Sulfuricurvum kujiense DSM 16994: one gene and its partner. The main gene of each other region encodes a partner of the protein of the gene in region 2 in a complex. Links are inferred from orthologs where the notes say so. Each region holds a gene or a part of one and is shown on either strand. Other genes may lie near its edges.

Region 1 (16,968 bases), 1.3 Mb from region 2 along the record:
CCCACACGATCCGAAACACGACCAATACACCCGCCGCCATTCCCGCCGCTACGTGCAGTGAAAGCCAGCGATCTTCCAAGGAAGCAATCCAGCTGATAAGGATCAGGGAAACAAACAGCCAGTGAAACAGCCGTGTAGGCAGTGTCCAAACATATACCCGTTTCATAGTTGACTCCTAGAGTGGTTTAATCTTCCCAGCGCCCGTAATTCGGGATGCGGATTTCACGTTCGCGATAGCTTCCGCTTGATGCTTGGGTATGGCATGCATTACAGTTTGCGAAACTTTTTACTTCCGGCTGTGTGACCATTTTTTTGGTTACTTCACGGTGTTCACGTACGAAATACGGTGTTTCCGATATACGCAGAGCAACCGCTCCCTTCATATCGCTTGTGCGATCGTTTTTAGACGCATGGGTCGCCAAATAATTTTGGATCGTTTTGTGGTCGCTTGGATCGAGCGTGGCATCGGTACCGAAATGGTTCTCCAACGTATTCATCGTCTTGTCCCATGACCGCTTCGGCAGAAACTGCGGCTGATAGGCCATGTGACACGATCCGCACTCTTTTTGATACAACGCAACGGTCGATTTTTCTTGCGGCGTCATCGGTTTTGCTACAACGCTTGAAGAACGGTGTTCATGCTCTTCATGTTCATCTTCTGCATACAGATAAACTCCGCCGGCTAAAATTAGAGCGGCTACGGATAGATTTAAAAACTTCATCATTGTGGATCCTTTAGTTTAGTTTTTCATGATATAGGTGAGAACATCACCTTTTTCCTGTGCGCTCCCCTCACGGGCGTACACATCCATAAAATTGCGTTTGAGCCATTTATTCACCTCTTTGGTGCTGGTAAGACGCTGCGGATTCGCACGGGGCGAGAGCGGCTCGATCACTTTTCCGGTAAGAGAGTTTTTCCCCGGATTTGCAAGATTGAGTGTATGGCAGCTGGTACATGCCATCGGCTTGCCCTGCTTTCCGGTGTGGGTAGAGGTAAAAATCTCTTTTCCTCTGGCGGCATCAAAGCCGTTAAATGCACTGTTTTCGGCTTTAGCCGTTTTTGAGAGATCATTCATATACTGGAGCACTTCCGGCGATGCCGCCATAAGTGACATTGAGAACATTGTGACGATTGCAAGGTATTTCATAACCTTCCTCCTGTTTTTTGATGCTCTAATGCTACGCCAAAGTTGTCAATCCCTCACGTAAAATCCCTTGACACTTTCTTGACATTTAACAAATAGTGATTTATGACCGATATAACCATGAACCCCATTTAGGAGGTTACAAAATGGATCCGATCAGCAGCAGCAATTTAGGTAGTGGACTTGAAATCTATGCGATGAAAAAAGCGATTGATATTCAGGGACAGGGAATAATGAAAGTGTTAGAGAGTGCTATGCCTATGTCAGGTAGCTCGGGCACCGCTTCCGGCTCAGAGCTTACCGGCCTAGGTCAAAATCTTGACATAAAAGGTTAGTCTACAGCTATACGCTAGCTGTAGCGCCTCTCTATTCATTTCTGCAAATTATCACTTCAACGATTTTGAAAGCTTTTTTAATCCAATATCGTACAAAAACAATGCAATCGCAAGCACACGGACTCAAATAGATATGTGAAAATTCTGTGTCACAAGATCGGCTGCCATAGGTTTGAAATAATAATATCCTTGGGCGATCATACACCCTTCTCTTAACAAGAATTCTCCCTGCTCTTTTTGCTCAATTCCCTCTGCTACAATAGTCAGATTTAGCCCTTTGCATAAGTGAATCGTCGATTTTACGATTTCACAATCGGCTGCCGCAAACGGGAGATTATCAACAAAAGATTTATCGATTTTAAGTTTATGAATCGGGAGATTTTTCAGATATGCCAAGGAAGAATATCCCGTACCGAAATCATCGATCGCCAATTTGAACCCTTTTTCGGACAAGAGTGTGAGAATATTTTTGGAGTATTCCGGATCCTCCATCAAAATGCTCTCTGTCAGTTCCAATTCAATCCATTCGGGCTTGCAACCGTATTTATCGAGGATCAAAGGGATCGTTTTTTCTAGATTTCCGTGCATCAGCTGTTTAGCAGAGATATTTACCGCTATATAGCCTATCTCTACTCCTTCGCTCTTCCAATGCACAATTTGACGACATGCTTCATCAATAATCCATTCGCCTATGCTAATGATCAGCCCTGTCTCTTCCGCGATCGGAATGAATTTTACCGGCGGTACCATTCCCATGTCCGGATTATTCCAGCGTACCAGAGCTTCGACACCGATTATTTTGTTCTCTGACATATCGACCTGCGGCTGGTAATGCAAAATAAGTTCATTGTTTTTGAGCGCTTTTCGTAAACTGTTTTCCATAGTAAGCCGTTCATAGACTCTTTGGGTCAATTCATGCGTATAGAAACGGTAGGTATTTTTTCCCCTCTCTTTTGCCTGATACATGGCCGAATCGGCATTGCGCAACAGCTCTTCGGCATTTGCCGCATCTATAGGATAAAAACTGGCTCCGGCACTGCAACTAATAAAGATTTCGTAACCGTCTGCATCCAGAGGTTCGGTCAACAAATGAACAAATCTGTGAATTACACTTTCAACATATTCCATGCTCTGCGCATTCTCGACGATAATCGCAAATTCGTCTCCTCCGAAACGGGCTATAGACTCTTTGTCAATGGTTTTTTCAAGGCGTATAGCCACCTCCTGCAATACACGATCACCAATACTGTGGCCGAATGAATCGTTAATCTCTTTGAAACGGTCCAAATCAATAAACCATACGGCAAACGGCGTTTTATTTTGACGATAATCGTATATGAGACGGTTCAATTTTTCCACGAAACGGAGGCGGTTCGGAATCCCCGTAAGTAAATCGTAGTGAGCCGAATGGTCCAAAATATCCCGTTGCACTACTAGTGTCTTTTGTTTCTTTTCAAGCTCGGAGAGAGCATTTTTGAGATTTTCCTGGATACCGAGGAGCTTATTTTCCACTTTTTTAATCGATCGAGAGACGAAAAAGATCAATACAACCAAAAAACTGAACGTAATCACTATGACCCGAATCAATATCACTTTTGTTCGAGCAATCCGCTGATCCGCTCTGATCGAATTATCACGTTGAAACGTGTAAAGTTCGTCAAGCAAAAAGTCTTCATATTGCTTTAAAAAGACAATTCGGTTGTTTATATCCCGAATTTTGATGTAATAGGCACTGTTTTCATTCGCATTCAGACCTTCTCCTAACCGTCTCAAGAGAGATTTCTCCATCATATTCTGTTTTGAAAACAAATCATCCTGCAATAAGATTTCGACCTTGTCCAACTCGCTGACTATGATGTTTTTAAACTCAAACCACTCTTTTTTATCAAAAATATTCGGTGAGAGAGCATCGAATTTTTTTATAAACTCGCGCTCGGATTCAATAATCGTTTTTTTCTGCTGATCAAGATCTCCCGTCGTCAAAAGCCTCTCAGTATCGTATTTGAGTATAAACAGTGATTCGTAGGTCGATTTGCTTAGCTGTTCATCGGCAATAATCTGCTCATACTCTTTCAAGAGCGAACTCAGTAAAAAACCGACCACCAGCGATCCGAGCAAAATCGTGATAAAAGTAAGATTTGCTATGTGCCGAAGGGTTAAACTTTTCTGCATGTTCAGTTCAAAGAGGATTTGTAGAAAACAATCTGTTTCTCTCGTCCCAAGTCGTCCGTTATTTGTTCCCATGAGTGAGCAGCATGGTCCATAGCTGCCTGAGGCGTCATCTCACCCTTAACGGCTTTGTACGCGTATTCATCGATTGCCTGATAATATTCTCCAGCTCCCGGAATGGTAATATCATAGACGACATTCGGGTTCGAGAGTGAGACGGTAATTTCATCCAGATACGCTTTCGCCGAAGCGGTTGAAAACCCGGCTTGTTCCCATGATGCAGGATCGTTGAAATGCGAATATCGCGATGGATTTACGGCTGTACCGTTTGTTGCAGTAAGCTTTTTTGTCATTTCTTTGGATGTCATATGGGCGGCAAACGCAAAAGCCAAATCTTTATGTTTGGAATCCTTGTTAACTAAAAACATCCAGTTGCCGCTGATCGACGAGACATCATTATGACGCTTTTCCCATCTATGCGTATGAGAGTTGTATACGGTATTGGATCCCGGAATTTGAGCATACCCAACTTTGTCTTTAATAATCGATACCGGAGAATTGGCGACGAAAATCCCCATATCGGCCCAATCCAGTGCCATCGCTACTTCGCCCGAAGCAAAACTGTTACGAACGTCATGCCCTGCGAAGCTTGCCATCCCCGGAGGCCCGAACTTCATAAAATCGACATAATCGCTCAGGGCACGGACAAAAGCCGGATTGTTGATGCGCGGTTTCATCGTATCGGGATCAAAATAGTATGCTTTATCGTCCGGATATTTGGCATATGCTCCCGCCTGTGCAAAAAATTGCAGCATGGAGATATCGTCTTTGACCCTTAAACCGGCCATTCCGTATTCAACTTTACCGTCTCCGTCCCAATCCCAGCCGTTGAAAAACTCTGCAATATCTCTAAATGCTTTCCATGTTTTCGGCGGCGCTAAAGGATAGCCGTAGCGTTTGGAAAATGCAGCCTTGTATTCAGGTTTTTCGAAAATGTCTTTGCGGTAATAGAGATTGATACAATCTCCATCATAAGGGAGTCCGTATGCTTTTCCATTCCAGGAGAGAACCGTATTGCGGTAAATCGGCAAAACATCGTCCCAGTCAATCTGTTTTTTGATCGCTTCCGGGATCGGTTCGATATGGTTGTTTCCAAGAAGCGTTCCGTTCCACATCGAAATCACAACAAAAATATCATATTTGAGGTTCGGGTCTTTAAGAGACTGATCGATTTTTTCAATCGTTTCGTTCCAGCTGGGAGTCACGACCCGTACCTTGCCACCCGTCTTTTTTTCAAAAGACTCCACTTCATCCAAAATCGGACCGCGTATCAGGCGGGCTTCGAGGGTCGGAACAATTAGAACGATAGACTGTCCTGCAAAAGGTTTGGAAGGGTTAACAACCGATGTCGAGACATCGTTTCCCTCTTTCTTTCGTTCGCATCCGGCAAATCCGACAAGGATCAAAACGAGTAAAGCAGCCAGAGTGAAACGATTTGCATAGTCAATCTTCATGCTTTGGTACCCGTATCCCGATATAGTGCTTCATTGTAATAAAGACCCTATTTTGTTTGCCTTAAATTCAGACTAAAAAAACTATTCGTTGCGTAAAACGGTTAAAACATCCACTTCAGAAGCTTTTTTCGCCGGATACCACGCAGAGAGCAATACAATAACAAATGCTCCGATGATGATAAAGAAGAAATCGATCACAGAAAAAAGGGGACAGGCTACTTTTTTTTACCCCTTGCCCCCCTACCTCTCCGTGCTGTTTCTGTCTTTTCGTTTTTCCACTTCTTCCATTAATTTTGTATACGATGGTTTTAGACCTGAGACATCGAGCATATATGGCCATCTTCTTTGCTTAACAGTTATCCAAAGCAATGCGTACGGGCCTGTTCTTAATGATAGTCGTATATAACCAATATCATTCCATTTTATCTTTAGAGTTTTGAAACATCCGTAATAAATTATATTATCATTCTCAAGCACAACACGATTTCTAAATGAAAATAGAAAAAACAAATCACATATAAGCCATCTCACTAGTCCTAAGCCCATTCCAAAAAATAAAATACCAACTATAATTTCAGTAGGATAATCAGGAGTAATGATTTTTTCATATCCTAAACCGATAAACACTGGAACAAAAATCAAATACATAAGTATCATTACAAAATAGCCTAAACGCCCATATAATGAAGTTTTATATACTTGATCATTTTGTAAAAACTCGTCCACTATCTACCTTCACATTATTTATTGCATCAATTTTATTCGTTGCGTAAAACGGTCAAAACATCCACTTCAGAAGCTTTTTTTGCTGGATACCAGGCAGAAAGCAAGACAATCACAAAAGCCCCTGTTATGATGGAAAAGAAATCGACTACACTCAAATCCAGAGGCAGTGTCGAGGTCGGATAAACATCGGCAGGAAGGGAGATAATATCGAATGTCCCCAAAATCCACATCCCCAAAAAGCCTAAAATGGCTCCCGTCGTAATTCCCAACAATCCAATGACGATACCCAGAACCAAAAAGATTTTTTTAACCTCTTGTTTCGATGCACCGAGTGAGATAAGCAAAGCGATTTCACTTCGGCGGTTCATCACCGTCATCAAAAGCGATGAGATAATATTGATGGCGGCGATGAGGATGATGAGCATCAGGACAATAAACAGTGACATCTTCTCCATTTTCAGCGCGGCAAAAAAGTTGCCGTTGTCTTCCCACCATCCGCGAATCGATACCGTATCGGGCAATGCGGCAGCGACACGGCCAATATCGGCTTCGGGATTGGCGGAATGGACGTGAATCCCGTCATAGAGGTTTTCAGGGATCCCCAAAATACGCTGTAACGCACTCAGAGAGGTATAGGAGAACCCCTTGTCATAGGCACTCAGTCCGGAGTTAAATGTGCTCACGACGTTGAAGCGCTTGATCTTCGGAGTCAAGGCCAAACCGCCCGGCTCCATCTGAGTGAATATATAAGTCAGTTTCTCCCCAGAATCGAGTTGAAACTCCTCTTTGAGCGATTTGCCGACCATCACTTCAAAGTTTTTAGGTATCCCCCCTCTCAGCCCTTCGGCAACTATGCGGTTGACTTTGGCTTCCTGAGCAAAATCGACACCGAAAAGATACCCCCCCTCCATTTGATCGCCGCTTCTGGAGAGAACGGCAGAGGTGACATACGGACTAAACGAGAGATCGGGAAATTTCTGACGCAGCTGTTCGAGCAAAGCCGTGTCGCATGTCGCATAAAATTTTGGCTGAATCGTCATGGGATAGTTCATCACGGTAAGTTTCTTTTTAAACTCGTTGTCAAAACCGTTCATAAGTGCCATAGCGATGATAAGAACCATCACGCCCAGCGCAATTCCGGAGAATGCGAGGAGTGCGGAGAGGAAGATAAAGGGCTGCTCTTTGTCAAAGCGCAAAAATCGTTTGACGAGGTAAGAGACGATATTCAAGAGGCAAATACCCCTTTTTTAGGTCCTGATTTACCGCAGCAGTTTTTGTATTTGAGACCGCTTCCGCACGGGCAATCGTCGTTTCGGGAAATTTTTTTATCGTCATTTTCGTGCTCTTGATGATTGAGAGACATTCGAAATGCTTCCTGTTTTTTCTCCAGTTCCATTTGACGGGCAAACGCTTCAGCCTCTTCTTCGGCGCTCTCTACTTTAAATCGGATAACATGGAGGGTTTTAATCGTATCGTATTTGATCGTCTCGACCAATTCGCTGAAAAGGTTATAACTCTCTTTTTTATACTCGACCAACGGATCTTTTTGGTTGTAGGCGCGAAGTCGGATCCCCGTTTTCATGCTGTCCATTTGGTACAAGTGTTCACGCCATGCGGTATCGAGGGTTTTGAGGTAAATCTCCCGCTCGATTTCGCTTCGAAGTTTTTCATCCACAACCGACATTTTTTCGTCATATTGAGATTTTAATACATTTAGCAATGTACCTTGAATCGAGTCGAACGATTTATCGCCGAAGAGTGAAACATCGATATCGGCGTTCATCTCCTCTTTCAACGTCATTGCCAGACGTTCCAAATCGATCTCCTCTTCGGCAATCCCCTCAAAGATACCGCAGAACGCCAACGTACGGTTGACGTATTCACTGCGGATTAGATCGATTTTATCGGCTACGTTATACGACGGATCGAGCAGTTCACCGCGGAATTTATAGACGATTTTGCGCTGTTCATTCGCGACGTCATCATATTCAACGATACTTTTACGCCCTTCGAAATGCATGCTTTCGACTTTTTTCTGCGCTTTTTCTACTGCACGGGTTACCATCGCCGATTCGATATATTCACCGTCTTCAACACCCAGACGCTCCATGATCGACTTGATTTTGTCCGAACCGAAGATACGGAGAAGGTTATCCTCCAATGAGAGATAAAACTGGCTCGTTCCCGGATCGCCCTGACGCCCTGAACGGCCGCGAAGCTGATTGTCGATACGGCGATTTTCGTGGCGCTCAGTTCCGAGAATATAGAGACCGCCGAGAGCTTTGATCTCATCGCTGACTTTAATGTCTACCCCGCGACCTGCCATGTTGGTTGCGATGGTTACCGCCCCTTTTTCACCTGCATTTTTGATGATCTCAGACTCTTGCGTATGGTTTTTCGCATTCAAAACGGTGTGAGGGATTTTTTCTTTTTTGATCAATTCATGCAGTTTTTCGGATTTCTCGATCGAAGCGGTACCGATCAAAATCGGCTGACCTTTGGCATGAAGCTCTTTGACTTTGGCGATAACGGCATCAAATTTCTCCCCTTCCGTTTTATAGATCAAGTCGTTCAAGTCTTGACGGATAACGGGAACATTGGTCGGGATCGAGATAACGTCGAGATTGTAGATTTGTGCAAACTCGGTCGCTTCGGTCTGTGCCGTACCGGTCATACCGCCGATTTTTGCGTACATGCGGAAATAGTTTTGGTAGGTGATATCGGCCAGTGTTTGGGTCTCTTCTTTGATGATGACCCCCTCTTTAGCTTCCAATGCCTGATGGAGCCCTTCGGAATAACGTCGCCCTTCAGAGAGGCGTCCCGTAAACTCGTCGACGATAACGATTTGGCCGTCTTGGATAACATAGTCTACGTCGATTTCGAAAATGTAGTTTGCTTTCAACGCCTGGTCAAGGTGATGTGAAAGAGCAGAGTTTTCGATACTGTAGAGATTGTCGACACCGAAAAGTTCTTCCGCACGTCCTATCCCCTCTTCGGTGATGAGGATAAGACGATCTTTTTCATCCACCGTGAAATGTTCATCTCTTACCATCGCTTTGGCAACCGCATCGGCGCGGGTATAGTTCTCTAAGGTACGGTTGGTCGGTCCGGAGATGATAAGCGGTGTCCGTGCTTCATCGATCAAAATCGAGTCGACCTCATCGACGATAACGTACGCATGTCCGCGCTGAACCATGTGATCACGCGAATAGGTCATATTGTCACGCAAATAATCAAATCCGAATTCGTTGTTCGTGCCGTAAGTAATATCGCATGCGTACTGATCACGTTTATTAGCAGGGTTATACCCCTCTTCGACCAATATCCCCGTAGAATATCCCAAAAAGGCATACAGTGCCGACATCTGCGTACCGTCACGGGATGCCAGATAATCGTTGACCGTCACGACATGAACCCCTTTGCCGTTCATTGCATTGAGAACAACCGCCAAGGTTGCGACAAGGGTTTTCCCCTCACCCGTTTTCATCTCGGCGATTCTCCCCTCATGTAAAACCATACCGCCGATAAGCTGAACGTCAAAGTGACGCATACCGAGAACACGTTTACTCGCTTCACGGGTAATAGCGAATGAATCGACTAAAACCTCATCAAGTGTTTTAACATTGTTTTGTACCGACTCTTTAAGAGCATGGAAAGCCTGCTGCAACGCTTCGTCGCTCATGGCGCTGAAATGGGGTTCTCGGGCATTGATTGCCGCGACGTTTTGACGATATTTTTTGACTTCTCGATCGTTTTTGGTACCGAAGATTTTTCCGACTAGCGATTGGAGCATTAAAAGCCTTCATTATGAACAGTATTGAAAAAGTTGGTGATTTTAGCATACGAAATCTATGGTTTTGGTAAATGAGCATTGGGTACAATAGCACAATTACTTTATTCAAGGATTTTGTGTGCGTTTTTTACCCCTCTTGGTTCTCCTTTCCCTTACCCTCTTTGCTTCACCGAAAGAGATGAGTTCGTTTAACTCCAAATTTATTCAGACCATTATCGATGACAGCAACAAAAAAATCGTTTACTCCGGTGAACTTTGGGCAAGCAAACCCCAAAATGCCCTCTGGGTATACCAAAAACCGATTCAAAAGAGCGTCTACGTAAACGGTTCCAAAATTACTGTGATCGAACCGCAAATAGAGCAGGTAACGATGCGTACGCTGGATGATGAGATCGATTTTTTGCAAATCATCCAAAAAGCGAAGAAAGTTAATGACGATCAATACAGTGCAACGGTAAAAGGTCAAACCTATACGGTTCAGTTTAAAAATACCCAGCTGCTCTCTATCGCCTACAAAGACAGCTATGACAACCGTGTAACAATCCAGTTCACCAATCCGGTACAAAACAAAGCGATAGAGGCAAACCGATATAAACCAATCATTCCCGAGGGATTCGACATAATAAAAGACCGCTAATTTTAACAATAAAGATCAGGGTTTTTTCGTATGTATACAGATTGCAGTCTATTTAGTCCCATTTATATATAATTTTGAATGTAATATAGTGTTTTTATGATAGTATTTAAGAAATAACCGTCCAAGAGTATTTAAGAAATAACCGTCCAAGCAGGGGTAGTTTTGAGATTTTCGTCATTAGTCGTTTTGTATTCCTTTATCCCCCTGGCTGTATACGGGTCTGAATTACCTCCTGAGACTACCCTTACTGAAGACATAAGCTATACGGAACAGTTGGCGACACAAACCAATCAGAATATCGATTATCAGCCTTTTATTTTATCGGTATGGGAGCAAAAAGATCTTACCCTTTTCGGTGTTCACACCTTGAAAGATGCCTTGATGCTGCTTCCCGGTATCGATATGATGGGTAATACGAACAACAACCGTACCCCTGTCATCCGCGGTTCCAATCCCCTCTCCTACGGACAGACAAAACTGGCTATCGACGGGGTTGTGGTCAATGACCGTTCGGCTGATACCTATACCGCTTACCTCGATTTTCCAATCGAGCTGATAGAGCGCATTGAAGTCGTCCGTGGGGCCGGAAGTTTTATCGAGGGAGTCAACGGATACTCAGGGACTATCAATGTTATCACCTATGCAAAAGACGAAGATAAGCTGCAAAACGGTGTTGTATTCGGAAGTTTCGGCAGCGATTTGGCTAAACAGGCAGGATTTTGGTATACGCACCGCGCATCGGATTGGAGAGTCTCCAGCGACTTGTTTTATCAAAGCAACGATGCCCGTTCTCCTATCACCGTGACGGATAAATATCACAATACGGGCTATGCGCCTCTCAACAGCCATCAAATCGGTTTCGGCCTCTCTTATTTTTATAATGATTTCTATCTTAAAGGACGTATTAACCATTTTACGACCGGAAGCGCCTTTGGTAATTTGAGCGCATTGCCGAATATGAACGGTACCCAATCATTCCCATCATGGTATGTTGAGGGGGGATTTTCACACAAGATTTCCGATGATTTGACTTTAAACGCAAAGGCTGGAATGATGGAAGACGGATGGGAAGAAGATTCCCGACTGCTTCCTCCCGGAACGTACGGAGTCCTTAGTTTTCCAAACGGTTTTTGGGAAGATTGGAATTTTAATGCACGAATGTTGTATGCCAATATTTCCGCAACCTATACCGGCGTCGAAAATCATAAAATCACTCTCGGCTATGGCCAAAAGTATGAAGACATTATTGATATGCACACCGTCACGACGAATAAAACCGGAGGAACGACTCTCGTCGATTATACCGACACCGCGCCGTTTATTGATATGGGATCGGCATGCCGCCATACCGATGAGTTTTACCTTAGCGATACCATTGACATTAGTGACATACTTGCCCTTTCACTTAATGCTGGAGGAACCAAAGCGTCAAATTTGAATTTCGAACCGTATGTCCGAGCGGCCTTGGTTTTTCAGCCGTACCGCCAACACATCCTGAAATTCATGGTGGGCAACAGTTTCAGACTGCCCTCCTTTCGCGAGCTCTATACCCAAAATCATCCGACTCAGGTCGGTAATCCCGATTTGGAGTCTGAACATGTCGTCTCCTATGAAACACAATACCTCTACAAACCGTCGATAGATACGACATTGGGTCTTAATCTGTTTTATCTGAAAAATAAAGGGCAAATCACTCCGAATACAACCAATAAGATGTACCAAAATATCGGCAAACGCAATATCATGGGATTTGAGACCGAATTTCGAGGAAGTATCGGAGAAAATGACACAACATTTCTCTCCTACAGCTACATCAGAGGGGAAACGTTTAAAGGGAGCGAAACAACCGACTATCTTCCATATGCTTCATCCCATTTGCTTAAGGGGGGGCTTTCCTATACGTTTACCCCTCAAATGACAGGAGGAATCGTAGGACGCTACAGCAGTGCAAAAGAACGTCGCCCGAACGATGTACGCAAAAATTCGATGGAATCATTCGCTTCCTATGATTTGATTTTAGGTTGGGAGAGTTTTGACGGATTTTACCTGCAAGCTGCATTGAAAAATGCCAACAATGCCATCTACCGCTACATATCTCCTCCCGGAACCTATCCTGATGATTACCCGATTGAAGGAAGAACTTTTTGGATTAGAACAGGATGGAAGTTCTAATGCGGATAATTTTGTTTTTTCTCTTCGGATTTTTCATTGCATCGGCACATGAATCTTTTATAGTAAACGGCCATATCCGTATGCTTCCTAAAATCATGGCACTCGACACCCGGCTGAAATCCAAAACAGATTCATCCAAAGTGATATTTGCCGTAGTATACGATTTAAATCGAAAATCTGACGCCCAGTTTATTGCGGAGGGAATCAATCGGGTTCATCACGAAAGAGTTTCCAATATCCCTTTTAGCGCCATCGCACTTTCCGTCAACGAAGTAACGGAACGAAAAGACATAGCCTTCGTGTACATGATTCAAAAATGCAGTTCCAAGTCCCTAAAACAAGTAGCTGAATGGGGAATAGAGAACTCTATTCCGACTTTTTCCTATGATGTGGCAGATTTGGAATCAGGCATATTGGGTTCTATCGCATTTGAACGCTCTACGGTCATCTACATCAACAAAAAAACCCTCAAAGAGGGTAAATTTCATTTCGACGGCACTTTATATCAGATTGCGAGACTCATTGAATGAACTTTTTTAAAAATGCCCGCTTATCCACTAAACTTTTTGTAACACTTGTCATGGGGACATTCATCCTTTTCCTCACGGTTACGTTAATCACATTTTGGATTGTTCGGGATCTAACACTGAACTCCCAAAAAGAAAAAGCCTATTTGCTTATTGATGCGGTTAATCCCGCCGTATCCCTTTCTCTTTTTTTGGGAATCAATGATTTCGGAAATAAACTATCTGCCATTACCCAACGCAATGAAGTCATCGCGTTAAAAATTACCGATTTAAAAGGGACCGTTTTTCTGAACTATCATCAGCATGATCTTTCACGATCGTATCAGACGATTGATATCACCGAAAATTTGATGGAACCCTCTACCCTTAAACCGATCGGCTCGATCACCCTTACCTATTCAGGCGAAGAGTTCACCAAAACGATGAAGCGTTTTTACATTTTATACGGCTGGATAACCATCAGCGTATTTAGCGTCCTATGGCTGATGATGATTTGGGTCAACCGTCTTTTGCATCCCATTACATTGATCGCTCATAAAGTACGGAATTTTAAACCCGGAGAAAAAATAACCTTTGACTTCCCCTATACTCAGCGTGAGTTTACCCAAATTACCCATGCATTCGAGGCGATGCAAGAGAGCGTGCTCCAATACTCGGATGAGATTGAAACGATAAATAAAAATCTTGAGATGAAGATTACGGAACAAACGCATAAAGCAACCCATCATTTGTATTACGACACTCTCACTTCCCTCCCGAATCGAATCAAACTGCAAGAAGATCTCCTTAAAAATCCAATCAATACGGTAGCAATATTGAATATTGATGATTTTAAAGAGATCAATGACTTTTTCGGAATTGACGCGGGTGATTGGCTTTTAACCCAAATCGCCCATTGGCTCAGCGAAATGAAACTGAACCCCTACCGAATCGGCGGAGACGAATTTGCGTTTCGTCTAAAAGAAGGGAGTTCGAATGTCGAGTTTCAACATGACATTGAAATACTCCTCTCCTTGCTCAGTGAAAAGCTATTTATGATTGCGGACGAAACCGTCCATGTTCGTGCAACAGTCGGTATTGCCATTGACAGCGATAAGCCCCTCATTCATGCCGATGTCGCACTAAATAAAGCGCGAAGTATTAAACGCCCTTCTTGTATCTATGACCCCTCAGAGGGAATCGAGCAGCAGTATCAAACCAATATTGCAATGTCGGCTCAAATTCGTCAGGCATTGGTCGAACATCGTATTGTCTGTCAATATCAACCGATTGTCTCGTGTATTACCGGGAAAATTGAAAAATATGAAACATTGGTACGTATTCAAAACGAAGACGGTTCCCTAATCCCGCCGTATGATTTTTTACCGATTGCGCAGAAAACAAAGCTGTATCACCACATTACCCAAGAAGTTGTATACCAAGCATGCCATCTTTTTGCCGATCGTGACGAACAATTTTCAATCAATCTCTCCAGTAGCGATATGTTAGATGCTAAAACGCTGACAACCATTGAAAATATTCTCCGCCAAACCGGTACAGCGAATCGGGTTATATTTGAAATTCTGGAATCTGAGGGGATTGAGAACTTTGAGGAAGTCGCCTCGTTTATTGCTAAAATGAAAAATCTGGGGGCAAAATTTGCGGTTGATGATTTCGGAACAGGTTATTCCAATTTCGAAAATATTCTTAAACTCAATGTCGATATCCTGAAAATTGACGGTACGTTGATCAAATCGATTAATGAAAATCCTCGTACCCGCATCGTTGTTGAAGCTATTATCGACTTTGCCCACCGAATCGGGATTGACACCGTTGCCGAGTTCGTAGCTTCGGAAGAGATTCTTCAGAAGGTGACTGAATTGGGTATCAATTACGCGCAGGGATTTCATACAGGGAAACCGCTCTTTTTTGATAAGTAACTAATGTGATTTTTAATCCTAACCATGGTACAATTCGCAAATTTTTTACAAGGGCTGATCCATGTTAACCGATCGCGTCAATATACTCTCCGAATCGATTACCATTGCTATCTCTACGTTAGCGCAAGAACTCAAAGCACAAGGGAAAAATATCCTCAGCTTTTCCGCAGGTGAGCCTGATTTTGACACTCCTCAAGTGATAAAAGATGCTGCCATCAAAGCAATCAATGACGGTTTTACCAAATACACCGCCGTTGACGGTATCCCTGAACTCAAAGCAGCTATCGCACTTAAACTCAAACGTGATAACGGATTGGACTACAAACCAAACCAAATCATCGCCAACAACGGGGCGAAACATTCGCTTTACAACCTCTTTGCCTGTACGATTCAAGCGGGTGATGAAGTAATCATCCCGGCTCCGTATTGGGTTACCTACCCGGAGCTTGTAATGTATTGCGGAGGAAGCGTTGTCGAGATTATGACCGACGATGAAAGCGGATTCAAAATCACCCCTGAGCAGCTCAAGGCGGCATTGACTCCAAAGACGAAAATGCTTATCCTTACTTCTCCCTCAAATCCGACCGGTGCGGTCTATTCACGCGAGGAGCTGACTGCCTTAGGAAAAGTATTAGAGGGGACTAATGTTATCGTAGCCAGCGATGAAATGTACGAAAAACTCATCTATGACGGTGAATTTACATCAGCTGCAGCGGTGAGTGACGATATGTACCAACGTACTATCACCATCAACGGTCTTTCTAAATCGGTAGCGATGACGGGATGGCGTTTCGGGTATATGGCAGCAGCCAATACCGAAATCATCCAGGCTACTAAAAAGCTCCAAAGCCAAAGTACCTCGAATATCAACTCTATCACTCAAAAGGCGGCAATCGTAGGCCTTAACGGTGAAGCCGATGCGGATATCGAAGCGATGCGCGTTCAGTTCAAAGCCCGCCGCGACGAAGCGGTCAAATTGTTTAATGAAATTGACGGATTGTCGGTTCTATCACCTGCCGGTGCTTTCTATCTGTTTGTCAACATCAAAGAGGTCAGTAACGATTCCATGCAGTTTTGTAAAGAGTTGCTTGAAGATCAAGGGATTGCGGTAGTACCGGGTGTGGGATTCGGTTCTGAGGGGTATTTCCGATTCAGTTTCGCGACCGATATCGACAGTATCCGCGAAGGGATCAAACGTATCGCCGCTTTTGTAGCCACAAAAAAATAAATCTACTTTTTCATTCCCGAAAAGCTCGGGAATGGCCTGCTTATTTGATACTTTTCAACGCCTCTACAACCGCATCGATATTCCCCATCGGAAGGTGAACTTTCCACTCAGGATTTTTTGAGTCCCCCGCCAATGAAATACCGATACTGGCTACGCTGTCACTTCCGGCACCGTATGGCTCATCTACTTTACTGATAGAAATGACACCTTTTTTCGTACCGTCTAATGGAATTTCTTTAATGATGGTTACAGCAGAACTCATAATCTCTCCTAACTAAATGTGTATAGGAAAGAGTGTAGCCGATTTTGGCTAAAGCAATCTTAAAAGAAAAAGAATTAATTTGAACCTTGAGCATTGGCATTATTGCCATAAATAAAAGCGTACATTTTTCGATAGTAACGCTCGTTACGGGTCCGGTCCGTTGCGCTGAAATGGTGATAGCGTCCCAGCGTTTCCCATGAATATCCGAAGCTTTTGACGAGTTTCGTCAAAATACCGTTAGCCTGTTCGCGGGCGGTCGTATCTTCAAAATATTCCTGCAGCATCGGATTGGGATGGTATTTATAGTTGATTTGGTAAGGCCCTAGATCAAGGTTGGTAATGCCGCCGTCAATCAACGCCTGGGCTTGAAGCGTGCATTGTTCCGTTGAACCGCATTTAATGATATGTCCTGTCACCGCAAAACCGGCATTGAGCGCACGCTGCGCTTCATCATCCGCATTGATGCGTATGACGTGAGGATTGCATCTACCTCCCTCTTGAAGACACTCGCAATGCTTGATCGCATCGAGGACAATATCCG
Region 2 (2,948 bases):
AAATCACATGACCATTCGGCAACTCAACACGAAACGTTGCATTGGGTAGTGCCTCAATAATCTTTCCGTCTACTTCAATGACATCATCTTTTGCCATTTTTATTCCTTTACGCGATTGATAATATTTCAGCTCTACCGTTGATTATTGCAACCGTATGCTCGTAATGAGAGCCTCTCAGCCCGTCCGTACTAACCACATCCCAACCGTTTGCCAAAATTTTGGAAGTCCCCTCTTTTTGGCAAATCATCGGTTCCAGACAAAAAACCATTCCGTTTTTGATCTTTGGACCCGCTTTGGCATTGTTCCCGTCCAAATAATTGGGTATTTCAGGTTCTTCATGCGGTTTTTTGCCGATGCCGTGCCCGCAGAACCCTCTTAGCGGGACAAATCCCCGCCCATTGATAAATTGTTCAATCTCATAAGAGAGCTCTTTAAAGCGCATCCCGTCTTGAATAATATCTATGGCGAAATACAAAGCATCTTTCGCGCAGGCGATCAAAGCTTCATCTTCTTGAGAAATTTTCCCGACACCGACTGATATAGCCGCATCGCCGAAATAACCACCCTTTTTTGTACCGACATCAAATCCAACAATATCACCCTCTTTTAGAGCATAATCGGTCGGGATACCATGAATAATGACATCATTGACAGAGGTACAAACAGCATTCGGAAATCCGTAGAGCCCTTTAAAAGAGGGGATAGCGCCTTGGCTACGGATATACTCCTCACCAATAGCGTCAAGCTCTTTCAGGGTCATCCCGGGCTTTGTATGTTGAGCCAACAGCTCCAATGTCCCGGCAACAATTTTATTGGCGGAACGAAGAAGTTCTATTTCACTGTTTTTGCGTAGCGCAATCGCCATTGTTACAGGCCAACCGCGCTGAGGGTTTGATATTTAGACATGTACACTTGCGCTTCAATACGACGCATCGTATCCAGTGCAACCTGAACAACGATCAAAACCGCCGTCCCTCCGAAGAAGAACGGTACTCCCATCGCTTTAACGATAACCCACGGCAATGTTGCGATCAATCCGAGATAAATAGCCCCGGTAATCGTCAAACGTCCCGCCGTGTCATTCAAAAACTCTTTCGTTGATTCACCCGGTCTAACACCAGGGATAAATCCGCCTTGACGTTTAAGATTCTCTGAAATATCTTTTGCATTGAACACGATTGACGCATAGAAAAACGCAAAAAATACAACAAATAGAAATGTCAAAAAGTTAAAGAAATAATGGTTCGGGTTAAGTACGTCTGCAATCGCTTGAACCGTCGGATTAGTGCTCGAAGACATAACAGTCATCGGGAACATCAAAATAGCCGAAGCGAAAATAACCGGAATAACCCCTGAAAGATTCACTTTGACCGGAATGTAGTTCATAACCCGTTTATTTTGATTTTGCATCATCGTCTTTTTCGCATAGGTAACCGGTATACGGCGTTCTCCAAGCTCAACATAGATGATGACCAAAATCGTTGCAATAATAAGGGCAATAATTCCAAGTAACGACAAGAATCCCATCGCTCCGGTATTTACCATTGTTACTGCTTGCGAAATCGCACTCGGAATTGCCGAAACAATCCCCGCAAAAATGATTAACGACACACCGTTCCCGATTCCGCTTTGCGTAATCTGCTCACCGATCCACATCAACAACATTGTCCCCGCAAGCATCGAAACGACTGCCAACGTTACAAATGTACTGTGATCGACCAAAATAGCGCTCGCGCCGTCTTGTCCGGTCATGCTTTGCAGTCCGACGCTCACTCCGATTGCCTGAACAATCGTAATCACTATCGTTGCATAACGGATAATTTGCATGTATTTAACCATACCGTCACGCTCTTTTTTCATTTGCGCTAAGTTAGGGAAAGTCGCTGCTAAAAGTTCCATGATGATAGATGCGGTGATATAAGGCATGATACCCAGAGAGATGATCGAGAGACGTTCTACGGCGTTACCGCTGAACATATTGAATAGACCTAACGCGTCAGCTTGATGAGAGTTAAAAAATGAAGCGATAACGGCTGTGTCAACACCCGGTACCGGCACGTATGCCAGTAGACGGTAGATGAAAAGAAAACCGATCGTAATTAAGATCTTGTTTACAAGTTGTTGGTTCATTAGTTACCAGTTGTTGTAACGTTTTCATCTTTGATTTTAGATGCTAAATCTTTAGCGCTTGCGCCAACAAGTTTAACGCTGACAACCGATTTTGCCAATCGGTGTACACTACGGATGGTTTCCATAGTGATTTCCGAAAGTGCGGCAATCTCTTTTACTTTTTCAACATTGATTGTTGTCGGTTTAACAACACGTGATGTAAAACCGAATTTCGGCAAACGGCGAGCAAGTGGTTGTTGTCCACCCTCAAAGTTACGTTTTTCATTGTAACCTTTACGCGCTTTTTGACCTTTGTGACCTTTACCGGCAGTTTTACCCTGACCGCTTCCTTGACCACGTCCAAGACGTTTTTTGCTGTGGGTAGAACCCTCAGCAGGAGTAAGGTTTTCTAATGCCATCGCTTATCCTTTAATACGTGATAGTGCATCGATTGTTGCACGTACCACGGTGTTTGGATTGTTAGAACCCAAAGACTTCGTCAAAATGTCTTGGATTCCCGCAAGCTCAAGTACCGGACGGGTAGCGCCACCGGCGATAACCCCTGTACCTTCTGATGCAGGTTTAAGCAAGATACGACTCGCGTTATATTTAACTTCGATGTCATGAGCAATGGTAGTACCTTTGATCTTAACTTCTGTCAAATTTTTGAACGCTTCGTCGACCGCTTTACGGATAGCGTCTGGAACTTCTTTCGCTTTTCCGACTCCGTAACCTACGGTTCCTTTTTTATTTCCTACAACGACTAGAGCGGTAAAACGAAAACGTCTACCACCCTTTACAACTTTAGTTACACGACCGATGTTTACAATCGCTTCTG

Evidence for each region.
Region 1: the proteins of secY (region 2) and secA are in contact, whole or in part, in a crystal structure (PDB 3DIN), measured with the Thermotoga maritima proteins. The link is inferred for Sulfuricurvum kujiense DSM 16994 from one-to-one orthologs. Residues at the interface, in WP_004081795.1 of Thermotoga maritima: Glu108, Gly109, Glu110, Glu111, Ala236, Glu237, Arg238, Arg239, Ile240, Thr241, Ile242, Gln243, Tyr244, Ala245, Arg246, Arg247, Val248, Thr249, Gly250, Arg251, Arg252, Val253, Tyr254, Gly256, Ala257, Ser258, Thr259, Tyr260, Leu261, Pro262; in WP_004082002.1 of Thermotoga maritima: Glu261, Ala262, Arg263, Lys300, Ala301, Arg302, Thr303, Ile304, Ile305, Leu323, Tyr324, Asp325, Pro326, Val329, Ser330, Tyr333, Ile336, Lys340, Phe345, Val349, Glu363, Phe364, Tyr374, Ser375, Gly376, Gly377, Glu393, Ile395, Thr482, Ser483.

Annotation. Positions count from the first base shown.
Region 1 is NC_014762.1:1,487,669-1,504,636, forward strand. The notes cover bases 6,899-10,021. They hold secA (preprotein translocase subunit SecA), read right to left. Parts: upstream 9,683-10,021; coding sequence 7,115-9,682; downstream 6,899-7,114. Other genes in these bases: SULKU_RS07440 (ABC transporter permease), read right to left, coding at 6,899-7,112; lolA (LolA-like outer membrane lipoprotein chaperone), read left to right, coding at 9,801-10,021. Outside these bases: SULKU_RS15015 (cytochrome b/b6 domain-containing protein), read right to left, coding at 1-166; SULKU_RS07410 (diheme cytochrome c), read right to left, coding at 186-725; SULKU_RS07415 (DUF1924 domain-containing protein), read right to left, coding at 741-1,148; SULKU_RS07420 (hypothetical protein), read left to right, coding at 1,292-1,480; SULKU_RS07425 (putative bifunctional diguanylate cyclase/phosphodiesterase), read right to left, coding at 1,604-3,652; SULKU_RS07430 (extracellular solute-binding protein), read right to left, coding at 3,655-5,163; SULKU_RS07435 (hypothetical protein), read right to left, coding at 5,404-5,889; more of SULKU_RS07440, read right to left, coding at 5,922-6,898; more of lolA, read left to right, coding at 10,022-10,319; SULKU_RS07455 (TonB-dependent receptor plug domain-containing protein), read left to right, coding at 10,482-12,491; SULKU_RS07460 (hypothetical protein), read left to right, coding at 12,491-13,021; SULKU_RS14420 (GGDEF domain-containing phosphodiesterase), read left to right, coding at 13,018-14,937; SULKU_RS07470 (pyridoxal phosphate-dependent aminotransferase), read left to right, coding at 14,999-16,165; SULKU_RS07475 (hypothetical protein), read right to left, coding at 16,206-16,427; SULKU_RS07480 (lysozyme family protein), read right to left, coding at 16,502-16,968. UniProt on the Escherichia coli protein: Required for protein export, interacts with the SecYEG preprotein conducting channel.
Region 2 is NC_014762.1:200,021-202,968, reverse strand. It holds secY (preprotein translocase subunit SecY), read right to left. Parts: upstream 2,132-2,948; coding sequence 869-2,131; downstream 1-868. Other genes in the region: rpsE (30S ribosomal protein S5), read right to left, coding at 2,533-2,948; rplO (50S ribosomal protein L15), read right to left, coding at 2,131-2,529; map (type I methionyl aminopeptidase), read right to left, coding at 108-866; infA (translation initiation factor IF-1), read right to left, coding at 1-97. UniProt on the Escherichia coli protein: The central subunit of the protein translocation channel SecYEG. Consists of two halves formed by TMs 1-5 and 6-10.